2 regions of the Polaromonas sp. P1_G1 genome follow, and region 1 is predicted to be linked to the other one. Evidence: predicted binding sites of a transcription regulator. Region 1 holds the regulator's gene; the other holds the start of a gene.
The links. The regulator sigma-54, encoded in region 1, starts transcription at its own class of promoters, with help from an activator protein. The targets are predictions, from matches to a motif close to TGGCANGNAANCTGCTTT.
Positions count from the first base shown of each region.

Region 1 (4,652 bases):
AGCGGGCTGTGCTGGGCGGTGATCTCAACCTTGAAGGTCTGCTTGGGCGTGAACCAGATTTCCCAGGCCACGTTGGCGGCGGCGTTGTAAAGGTCTTGTTCACTGCGGTACTGGTTGTGCTGCAACTCGATCAGCACGCGCTGGGCCAGGCGGCTGTGCAGGTTGAGCTGCAGCGCGTCGCGCCAGGAAGCCTGCAACTGCACGCCGGCGCGCCAGGCCTTGCCCTGGATGCCGGTGACGCGCTGCACCTCGGTGGCCAGCAAGGCCTCGACGCCGGCGGCGCACGGTAAAAACAATTGGAGCTGGTTCATGTCGGACTCTTCAAAAGGGCTGCTGGAAATTCGATTATCGGGATGCAGGGCAAGGCGCACGGAGCGCAGGAACCGGAATGCACTTGGGTGCATGAGGATTCCGAGCACCGCGCAACGCCGCCATGCGCCCGAGAATCGGATTTACAGTGATTTGCGTAAATTAGCCGGCGCGATGCGCAAAGCCTCTCGGTACTTGGCCACGGTGCGGCGCGCGCATTCGATGCCCTGCTCCTTGAGCATTTCGGAAATCTGGTTGTCGCTGAGCGGCTTTTTCAGGCTCTCGGAGGAGACGAACTGCTTGATCAGCGCGCGCACGGCGGTGCTGGAAGCGTTGCCGCCGGTTTCGGTGCCCAGCGCGGAGCCGAAGAAGTATTTGAGCTCAAAAGTGCCGAAGGGCGTGCCCATGTACTTGGCGGTGGTCACGCGCGAAATCGTAGACTCATGCAGGCCCAGTTCGTCGGCGATCTCGCGCAGCACCAGCGGGCGCATGGCGAGTTCGCCGTGCGTGAAGAAGTTTTTCTGCCGCTCGACGATGGCSSTGCTCACGCGCAGGATGGTGTCAAACCGCTGCTGGATGTTCTTGATGAACCAGCGCGCCTCCTGCAGACGCTGCTGCAGCGCCTGGCCGCCCTGGCCCTTGTGCTGCTTGAGGGCGTTGGCGTAGATGTCGTGCACGCGCAGGCGCGGCATTACGTCGCCGTTGAGCGAGACCTTGAACCCCCGGCCCGACTTCACGACGATGACGTCGGGCACGATCAGGTTGCGCTCCACGTTCACGAAGCGGCGGCCGGGTTTGGGGTCGAGCCGGCCTATCACGGCAATCGCACCCCGGACGGCGGCTTCGGTGAATCCGCACAGGTGCGACAGGCGCTTCAGGTCGCGCTTGGCCAGCAGTTCCATGGGTTGCTTGCACATGGCGATGGCGGCGCGGGTCTCTTCGCAGTCTTTGCAGTCCAGCAGCTGCAGGCCCAGGCATTCGGCCAGGTTGCGCGCGCCCACGCCGGCCGGCTCCATGTGGTGCAGCAGCTTGAGCGCCATGGCAAAACGCTGCTCGAGGTCCTCAGCCTGTTCCAGGTCGTCCCCGGCCAGGCCCGCCGCGAGCGAGGCCAGGCTGTCTTCGAGGTAGCCGTCGTCGTTGAGCGACTCGATCAGGAAATGCAGGGCCGCGCGGTCTTCCTCGGACAGGCGCAGGCCCAGCGACTGGCGGTGCAAATGGTCTTGCAGCGACTCGTGGGCGCCCGTCAGGTCGGAGGCCTCGGTGTCGCCCTCGTCATTGTTGTTCTTGCGGGCCGGCGCATCACTGCCCCATTCGCTGTCGTCGGGCGTGGTCTCCACCGTGCCGTCGCCTTCCCAGCTTTCCTCGAGCTTGGGTTCGGCGCTGACTTCGGCTTCGCCTGCGGCTGAAATGCCAGCGTCCTCAGTGCCGCCGCTCGGCGACTCCGCCGCGGATTCAAACTCGCGGCTGTCCTGGCTGACCGGCGTGTTGAGGTGCTCCAGGCCGAACTCCTCGCGCACCGCGGTCTCTTCCGCCACCTCGAGAAACGGGTTTTCGTCGAGCATCTGCTCGACTTCCTGGCTCAGCTCGAGCGTCGACAGCTGCAGCAGCCGTATCGACTGCTGCAGCTGGGGCGTCAGCGCAAGGTGCTGCGAGACGCGGAGCGAGAGGCCCTGCTTCATGTCAAGGAGCTTTGATCGAAGCGCAGAAAAAGTGCGAGCAGGGGCCGCGGAACTGGCTTTGCCAGGCCGCAGGCGCCGCCCCCTCGGGGGGGAGGGAGCTACACGAAGTGAGCGACAACAGGGGGAGTGTCATCCTACATCTTGAAGTGTTCACCGAGGTACACGCGTCGCACATCGGCGTTGTTCACGATCTCGGAGGGCGTGCCCTGGGCCAGCACGTGGCCGTCGCTGATGATGTAGGCGTGGTCGCAGATGCCCAGSGTCTCGCGCACGTTGTGGTCGGTGATCAGCACGCCGATGCCGCGCGACTTCAGGAAGCCAATGATGCGCTGGATCTCGATCACSGCRATCGGGTCRATRCCGGCAAAMGGCTCGTCSAGCAGGATGAAGCGCGGCTGGGTCGCCAGGGCGCGCGCGATCTCGACGCGGCGGCGCTCGCCGCCCGACAGCGCCGGCGCCGGCGAATTGCGCAGGTGGTCCACCCGCAGGTCCTGCAGCAGGCCGTCCAGCCGCGACTCGATCTCGGCGCGGCCCAGCGGCTTGCCGTTCGCGCCCAGCTGCAGTTCGAGCACGGCGCGCACGTTTTCTTCTACCGTGAGCTTGCGGAAGATCGAGGCTTCCTGCGGCAGGTAGCTCAGACCCAGGCGGGCGCGCAGGTGAATCGGCATGTGCTCGACCGACTGGCCGTCGATGGAGATCTCGCCCGCGTCGGCGCGCACCAGGCCCACGATCATGTAGAACGAAGTCGTCTTGCCGGCGCCGTTGGGGCCCAGCAGGCCCACGACCTCGCCTTTTTGCACGGCCACCGAGACGTCCTGAACGACCTTGCGGCTGCCGTAGGATTTTTGCAGCCCTTGCGCAACGAGGCGGCTGGGGGTCGCGGCCGGGGCCGCCGAAGTGTCAGTCACCACATCCATCTGTGAAAGGTTCTTTCTAGTTCTTTTCAGTGCCCAGCGTGGTGCTGGGGCGCAGGGCGGCGGGCGGGGCCGCGCGTGCGGTGGCCGGGGCCGGGGCCGACGCGGCGGCGCGCGGCGAGAGCATGGCGCGTATCCGGCCGCTCGGGTTGGCGGCGGTCTGGTTCTGCACGCCGCCGTCCACGGTGAAGACGTCGGTGTTGTTGTCGTAGACGATCACGGCGCCGGTGGTTTCATCCACCAGGGTGGCGCCGTTGTAGCGGCGCACCACGGCGCGCTTGATGAATTTGACGAGGTCGGCGCGGCTGTCGTATTCAATCCGCTCGCCTTCGCCTTCGATGTATTCGTCCACACCGTCGCGCTTTTTGCGGTAGAAGGCCAGCTTGCCGGGCGCCGCGATGGAGACCGCCTGCTGGTAGCCCTCGGGGTCCTGCATGACGTCGACGCGCGCGCCGCGCACGATGGTCGTGCCCTTGGTGATCACCACGTTGCCGGTGAACACGCTGGTCTGCTTGAGGTCGTCATAGCGCAGGGCGTCGGCCTCCGCGTTCATGGGCTTGTCCCGGTCGGCTTTTTCAGCCCAGGCCGGAAACGCCGCCCCCAGCGCCAAAGCGGCCGGCAGGAGGAGGGAAATAAGGGGGTGTTTCATAAGGCACGAATCTTGCTGCTTTGGGGTTCGGCCATTGTAGCCATGCAAGCCGCGGGAATAGCTTGCACGGGGAATATTAGGGGCATAAAAAAACCCGCCTGGAATGAGGCGGGTTTTGGGGCGGCGGGCCGCTATGGGCCCGGAGCGTCTTATTTGCCCTTGCCGCGCGACTGCGCGATCAGCGCATCCGTGACCTGCAGGGCACGACCCATGCTCTGGGCCAGGGTGGCCGAGGTGTAGTAGCGCCCGGCAATGCCCAGGGCCGGCACGCCGTCGACCTTGTAGATGTCCTGCAGCTGCGTGGCCTTGCGGGCTTTGGTGGTGACCGTGAAGGAGTTGTACATCTCGACGAACTTGGCTTTGTCGATGCCCTGCTTCTCGGCCCAGGTGGTAATCGAGTCGGCATTGGCGAGCGCGAGTTTTTCCACGTGGATGGCGTAAAACACCTTTTTGTGGAGCTCCTCGACCTTGCCCATGGCCTCCAGCACGTAAAAAAGGCGCTGCTGGGGTTCGAAATCGGGGCGGAAGGCCACCGGCACGCGCCGCACGGTCACATCCTTGGGCGCCTGCTTCATCCAGGCTTCGAGCTGAGGCTCAAAGGCGTTGCAATGCGGGCAGCTGTACCAGAAGAACTCGACCACCTCCACCTGGCCCGCGGGGACCTCGGTGGGCGCCGGCTTGTCCAGCGTCAGGTAATCGGCGCCGTCCTTGAAGGCCTTGGCCTGGGCTTGCGCCATGGTGGGCAGGGCGATGCCGCCCAGGGTGGCGACGGCAGCCGAGGCGGCTGTAAACGAAAACTCACGGCGTTGCATCAGATTCTTCTCCTGGTATGACAGAAATGGTGGGTAAGCCGCCCCTCCGGACGGCGGCCCTCAGGGTGCGGGGCACAGGGGTTTGTACACCAGCCTCGTGAAAAGTTCAGCCTATCGTCAGCGCTGCACGCGGACCAGGGCGGTTTCGATGGAATTGTTGTCCAGCCGCTCCTTGGCTTTGTCGGCGTCTTCCTTTTTGTCGAAAGGCCCGAGGCGCACGCGGTACACGGTGCGGCCGGCCTGTTCGCGCTCGGTAACCTTGGCCTGCATGCCCAGCAGCATCAGCTTG
Region 1 is NZ_JBFUBU010000037.1:19,187-23,838, forward strand. Features, by position in the region: gene AC1D1Y_RS18255 (THUMP domain-containing class I SAM-dependent RNA methyltransferase) at 1-311, opposite strand, end outside; gene AC1D1Y_RS18260 (RNA polymerase factor sigma-54) at 453-1,988, opposite strand; gene lptB (LPS export ABC transporter ATP-binding protein) at 2,123-2,905, opposite strand; gene lptA (lipopolysaccharide transport periplasmic protein LptA) at 2,922-3,551, opposite strand; gene AC1D1Y_RS18275 (thiol:disulfide interchange protein DsbA/DsbL) at 3,701-4,363, opposite strand; gene AC1D1Y_RS18280 (SPOR domain-containing protein) at 4,481-4,652, opposite strand, start outside.

Region 2 (6,744 bases), on a different contig from region 1:
ACGTGCTCAAGACCGGCGAGACGCGCCAGCGGTTGATCACGGTGGGCTGGCAACCGGCGCCCTCCACGGCCGAGGGCCTGCGCACACGCATGCGTGCCGACACACGCAACCTGGGCGGCATCATCATGCTGCGGGGCATACGCGCCGACAGCTGAACGGCCGCTGAACGGGGCAAGGCATTCGCGCCTTCGCCCCCTCCCTCTCCGCTCCCGGCATGCCTTGGCCCACGAGCCAGAACCGGCCGCCCCGGCTGTGGTTTACTCTGCCTTTACCGAAGCACTACCTGCCGGACGCGCAAGCGTCTTGAAAATAGGCGGGGCGCGCAAGGCCGCGCGTCAACCACAGGAAGAGGACATGCATATTTCATCGGCACACTGGCGAGCGGGGGCTGCGGCCCTGCTGCTGGCGGGTTTGGCTTGCGCCAGCCATGCCCAGTACAACACCGGGGGCGCGCGCGCCCCTCGCCCTGGGGAAGCCCAGGCGGAAGGCCCTCAGGCGCCGCGCGTCCAGTCACGCTGGGAGCAGGTCAGCCGCAGGCTGTTTGACCTGCGGGTGGCGCTGCAGATCACAAAAGAGCAAGGCCCGGCCTGGGAGAATTTCCGGGGGCGTTTCCTGGACATGGCGACCAGCGGCCCGGCCGGCATGCGCATCGTGGATGAACAGAACGCGAAAGACGCTTTCCAGTACCTGCTGGCCGACGCGCAACGGCGCTCCAACATGCTGGCCACGCTGGACGCCACCGCGCAGGTCTTGCTGGCGCAGTTCAGCCCCGAACAGCTGCAGATCGCCGACCGGGCGCTGCCCGGGCTGCTGGCGGACTATGGCGGCATCCGCTAAGCCAGTAACGCGGTAGGCCGGGGCTTACCCGCTGGTGGACTTCAGCGCCACCAGCACCACAACGACCACCGCCAGGATCAGCGACACACCGCGCCAGAAGGCCACCGGGTTTCGATCCAGCAAGGGCTGGCGCGTCTTGTGCAGAAAGGCCTGTCCGGGATGGCGCAGGTCGTGGACAAACTCCGACAGCTCGCCGTAGCGTTTGGCGGGGTTGGGGTGCACGGCCTTGCGCAGCACCTCGTCTATCCAGGCCGGAATCTCGCGGTCTTCGTAGAGCAGGGAGTCATAGCGCAGCTTGTCCTGCGCGGCCCGGGTCCGGCATTTCGCCACTTCGGCGCCGTAAGGCAGCTTGCCGGTCAGCATCTGGTAGGTGATGACGCCGAGCGAGAAGAGGTCGGAGCGCGGGGTGCCGCCCTCGCCCAGGAAATATTCGGGCGCCGAATACTGGGCCGTGCCCAGGATGTCCTCTTGCCCACCAGGTGAATCGGCTTCCACGAGCCCGGCCACGCGGGTGGCACCGAAGTCGATGATCTTCGCGGTGCCCGTGCCGTCGATCATGATGTTCTCGGGCCGCAGGTCCTGGTGCAGCATCTCGTGGCGGTGGAAGGCGCGCAGGCCCTTGGCGATCTGCTCGACCAGGCCGCGCACCACCTCCAGGCTGGGCCGGGGGTTGTCTATCATCCACTGGCTCAGCGTCTGGCCGTCGATGTACTCGGTGGCCACATACACATAGTGGCGCTTCCGGGTCGGCACATAAGGCTTGAGCACATGCGCGCTGTTGATGCGCCGGGCAATCCACTCTTCCGTCAAAAACCGCTCAAGGTAGACCGGGTCGCCGCCCAGGTCTATGGACGGGGTCTTGAGGATAACCAGCGCGCCGGTGTCGTTGTCGGTTGCCAGGTAGATGTGGCTGCGGCTGCTGCCCCGCACTTCACGGACGATGGTGTAGCCGTCAAACACCGTCCTGGCCTCGAGGATGGGCGGAAGCGGCAAGCCTGAGAGCTGCTGCAGCATCTCGCCGGCCTCGCCGCGGGGCAGCGCATCGACGCGCACGAGCTGGACCGTGAGGTTGTCGTCGCTGCCGCGCTGAAAGGCTTTGTCGACAATGGCCCTGGCGGCAAGCTCAAGGCCTTCGGGCGCATCGGCGCCGCCGCGGATGATGGCGGCCATGTCGTGCTCGGTGACGTGTTCGTAGACGCCGTCGGTGGCCAGCAAGAAGATGTCGCCCTGCTCCACCGGCTGGGTCTGGTAGTCGATCTCCAGCTGGGGCTTGAAGCCCAGCGCGCGGCCCAGGTAGCTCTGGCCCTGGGCAATCCACACGCGGTGGTCATTCGTCAGCTGCTCCAGCGCCTTGCCGCGCAGGCGGTAAATGCGTGAATCGCCGACATGGAAGATATGCGCCGTGGTCGACTTGATGACCATGGCGCTCAGGGTGCACACATAGCCCTTGTCGCTGTCGTAGCGGTATTGGCTTCTCTGCGTCTGCGCATGCAGCCAGGAGTTGGTGGCGCTCAAGATCCGCTCGACCGAGGTCTTGACCGACCAGGCTTCCGAGGTGCAGAAATAGTCTTCCAGGAAACCGGTGACGGCGTACTGGCTGGCCACGTCGCTGACGGCGCTGCTGCTGATGCCGTCGGCCAGCGCGATGGCGATGCCCTTGGCGCTCAGCTGCGGCTCCACCGGCACGTAGATGCCGTGGAAATCCTGGTTGGTCTCTTTGCGGCCCTTGTCCGAATACTGGCCTGCCGATATCTTCAGTTCAGGGGACATAAGGGGTGGCGCAAAGCCCCCGCGCATGTTTGCATGCGCGGGGGCTTTTGAGGCTGCTTTGGTTTAAAGGCGGATTATTTGATGGAACGCACAGGTCCGGTTTTAATGTGCGTGGCGTACAGCGTCAAGCCGGTAAAGGCCAGGCCACCGACCAGGTTGCCCAGCACCGTCGGGATTTCGTTCCAGATCAGGTAGTCCATGATGGTGAAATGCGCTCCCAGCAGCAGGCCCGACGGGAACAGGAACATGTTCACGATCGAGTGCTCGAACACCATGTAGAAGAACAGCATGATGGGCATCCACATCGCGATCACCTTGCCGCTGACCTGGGTGGAGATCATCGCACCGACCACGCCGGCCGACACCATCCAGTTGCACAGCATGCCGCGCACGAACAAGGTGAGCATGCCGTTCGCGCCGTACTTCTGGTAGCCGAGCGTGCGGCTTTCGCCGACGATGCCGATGGCCTTGCCCACCGCGCTGGGCTCGGTGGAAAAGCCGTTGGTGACATAGATGGCCATCATCACCGCCACCGTGAAGGCGCCCAGGAAGTTGCCGACAAAGACCAGCCCCCAGTTGCGCAGCACGCCCTTGAGCGTCACGCCCGGGCGTTTGTCGATCAAGGCCAGCGGGCATAGCACGAACACGCCGGTCAGCAGGTCAAAGCCGAACAGGTAAAGCATGACAAAACCCACCGGGAACAGCACGGCGCCCAGCAGGGGCTGGCCGGTCTGCACATTGATGGTGACGGCGAACCAGGCCGCCAGGGCCAGGATGGCGCCGGCCATATAGGCCCGGATCACGGTGTCGCGGGTGGACATGAAGATCTTGGATTCCCCCGCGTCCACCATCTTGGTCACAAATTCCGAAGGCACTAGATAAGCCATACGATCCTCTCGTCTGTAGTTGTGGGCCTCAAATCAAAAGGCCAAAAAAAAATCCACCCCCAGGCGCTCCCCATACATGGGAGGCTGGAAGTGGACGTCGTTATCCATTGAATCCGCCGGGCAGCGGCCCGCGGGCCACGCCATGCCCAGCCGTCATTAGCCGGACAGGTAGGTCAAAGCAACTACTGTGCCGCGAGGAATGCAGGCGGAAACCGGTCTTTCTGCCCCGCCATGCGACGGCAGCAGGCGCGCATTGCCCCAAATGCGTGCACCGGGCCGCGGTGGGCTCGACATTTTGGTGCCTGCGGGCCGGCTGGCGCCGATGGCTACTTGACCAGTTCCAGCACCTCGGCCTTTTTCTTCTTGAGCAGCAGCACCAGGAATTTCGCGGGCTGGGTGGTGCTGGCGTTGCGGCCCACGGTGTGGATGTCCTTGGGGCCTTCATAAAAGCTCTGGCCGGCCGTCAGCGTGACTTCCTTGCCGCCCTTGACCTGCATCACGATGGAGCCCTCGAGCACATAGACAAAGGCGTGCGCAAGATGGCGATGCACCGGGTCGGCCGCGCCGGGGGCGTAGTCGACAGTGATCATCAGGCCTTCTTTACCCGGCAAATCGGCCAGGTCTTGCGCCATCACCGGCGTGACGCGCACGCCTTCGGGGCCGGCGGCCAGGGTCGGCTGGGTGAGCAAGGCGCCGCTTGCGAGAAACAGGGAAATGCAGATTGTTTTCATGGAGGGGCTTTCAGGGGGTTGCTTGATGCGGCTCGGAATTGAGGCACCTGCCTTTAAGACGATTCAGGGCGCAGGTTTGTGACCGCGTCTAGCCCCTTCCCCCTCTGGGGGAAAGAGTGGCTGCGTTTAGCCTTCCCTAGAGGGAGAAGAGTGGCTGCGCTTATTTCGCGGCTTGCGACCTGGCGAACCACTCCTCAAACCGCACCGCGCCCAAGCGTGCCTTGCCAACGGGCACCAGGGTGTCGTCCTTGAGCTCGGCGCCGAAGTAGCGTGCCTGCGGATCGGCGACGACCTTGCGCGGGTCATTGCTCGCCGTGAGGAAACGCTGGACGAGGTCCGGCAGGCGCACCTTTTCCGGCCCGGCGATCTCGACCGTGCCATTGACCGGCGCGCCCAGTGTGTAGTCGGCCATCGCGGCGGCCACGTCGTCGGAGCTGATGGGCTGCACAAAGGCCGGCGACAGGCGGACGGTCTGCCCCTCGGTGCCCGACTGCGCGATGCCGCCCAGGAACTCCATGAACTGGGTGGAGTGGACGATGGTGTAAGGGATGCTGGCGGCCCGGATGAGTTTTTCCTGGGCGATCTTGGCGCGGAAATAACCGCTTTCCACAAGCTTGTCGGTGCCGACGACCGAGAGCGCGATGTGGTGCGTGATACCGGCGGCCGCTTCGGCCGCGAGCAGGTTGCGGCCCGAGGTTTCAAAAAATTCCAGCACAGCCTTGTCCTCAAACGAGGGCGAGTTGGCCACGTCGACCACCACCTGGGCGCCCGCAAGGACTTCCGCCAGCCCTTGGCCGGTGAGGGTGTTGACGCCGGATGCCGGCGATGCCGCTACTGCCTCGTGGCCGCGCTGGCGAAGGATGCTGACGAGTTTGGATCCGATGAGGCCTGAGCCTCCGATGACGACGATCTTCATGTGTGCACTTTCTGGTTCAGGGTGGAGGTAGAGGTGGAGTTCCTCCTGGTTGAGTGGCTCGAAATTGAGCACCACCTGCCTCTATGACGATTGACGCTGCCGGTTTGTGACGCCTGCGCCCTGCCCTTGCCATTTCTCTTGCCCCTCCCCCCTCTGGTCTCCCGCTGAGTCAGGCTGCTGCGGCCTTGCCTTCGAGCAGCTTGACCATGGACCACAACACACGGTTCGCCGGCACCGCCACGCCCAACGCATCGCCGCGTTTGACGATCAATCCATTGAGGTAGTCGATCTCCGTGGGCTTGCCGCGCGCCAGATCTTGCGCGGTGGAGGCGTATTGGTTGGGCATGCTGCCAGCCAGTTTTTCGACGGCGGTGTGCACGTCGCCGGCCACCTGCACGCCTTCGGCCTTGGCCACCGCCAGGCATTCGGCGACCACGTCACGCATCACGTCCACGACGCCCACGCCCTGCACCGTCTTGCCGTAAGGCAGCTGGGCGATGGCCGAGACGGCGTTATAGGCGCAGTTGAGGATGAGCTTGGCCCACAGCGCGCCACGCACATTGGCGGAGATTTCGGTGGGCACGCCGGCGGCGACCAGGGCTTGCGCGGCGCTGTCGCTGCGCGTTGAAGGCTCGATGACCAGGTCGCCGCGGCCGTGGTGCTTGAGATGGCCGGGGCCGGCCATCTCGGTGGCGACATAGACCACGGCGGCGGCCACCGAGGTGCCGGGCAGCACGGCGCGCAGGCGGTCGGCGTTGTCGACGCCATTTTGCAGGCACAGCACCAAGGTATTGACGGCCAAATGCGGCCGTATCAGCGCGCCGGCCGATTCAGTGTCGGTGGACTTGACGCAGAACAGCACCAGGTCGGCGCCCTTGACGGCGGCCGGCTCACTGCTGGCGGCCACGCGCACGTGTTCGTCAAACATGCGGGTTTCCATGCGCAGGCCGTCGCGCGCGATGGCCTCCACATGCTGCGGCCGCGCGATCAGCACCACCTGGTGCCCGGCTCGCGCCAGCATGCCGCCGAAATAACAACCGACGGCGCCTGCGCCCATCACGGCGACTTTGAGAGATTGGGTCATGGAGAGCTGCCTTCCGCTTGGCGGGAGATGTGGAGACAGCGATTGTGTTTCAAGTCCGCCGTGCCTGCTGGCGGCGGGAGGCAAACCTACCCGAGGCTGCCGGCAAAGCGCCGGGCCAGCTGATTGCGCTCGAACGCTTCGGCCACAAAATCGATAAAGACGCGGGTCTTGGCGGGCATCTGGCTGCGCGTGGCGTAATAAATCGAGATCGCGCCGGCATCCACATACCAGCGCGGCAGTAGCCTGACGAGTTCGCCGCGCTCCAGTTGCGGCAGCACGTCAGGCACGGCGAGCAAGGTCACGCCCAGGCCCATCAGCGCCGCGGTGCGCATGGCGGTCGGGTCGTTCACCCGCACCGACTCGGCCTGGGCGGCCGGCATTTCGGCGCCGGCCGTGTCGCGCATCACCCACTGGCGAAGCCGGCCCGTGGCGCTGGAACGCATGACGATGCCGCTGAACCCGGCCAGGCCCGCAGGGTCGATGGGCGGCTGGCGGCCGGCCATATAGGCGGGCGAGGCC
Region 2 is NZ_JBFUBU010000065.1:18,635-25,378, forward strand. Features, by position in the region: gene AC1D1Y_RS23865 (Bug family tripartite tricarboxylate transporter substrate binding protein) at 1-155, shown strand, start outside; gene AC1D1Y_RS23870 (hypothetical protein) at 355-837, shown strand; gene AC1D1Y_RS23875 (bifunctional protein-serine/threonine kinase/phosphatase) at 862-2,607, opposite strand; gene AC1D1Y_RS23880 (formate/nitrite transporter family protein) at 2,682-3,494, opposite strand; gene AC1D1Y_RS23885 (cupin domain-containing protein) at 3,821-4,225, opposite strand; gene AC1D1Y_RS23890 (SDR family oxidoreductase) at 4,386-5,141, opposite strand; gene AC1D1Y_RS23895 (ketopantoate reductase family protein) at 5,311-6,225, opposite strand; gene AC1D1Y_RS23900 (LysR family transcriptional regulator) at 6,312-6,744, opposite strand, start outside.
Region 2: a site for sigma-54 is predicted at 3,670-3,687, ahead of AC1D1Y_RS23880 (formate/nitrite transporter family protein). Genes of this name have one in related genera too.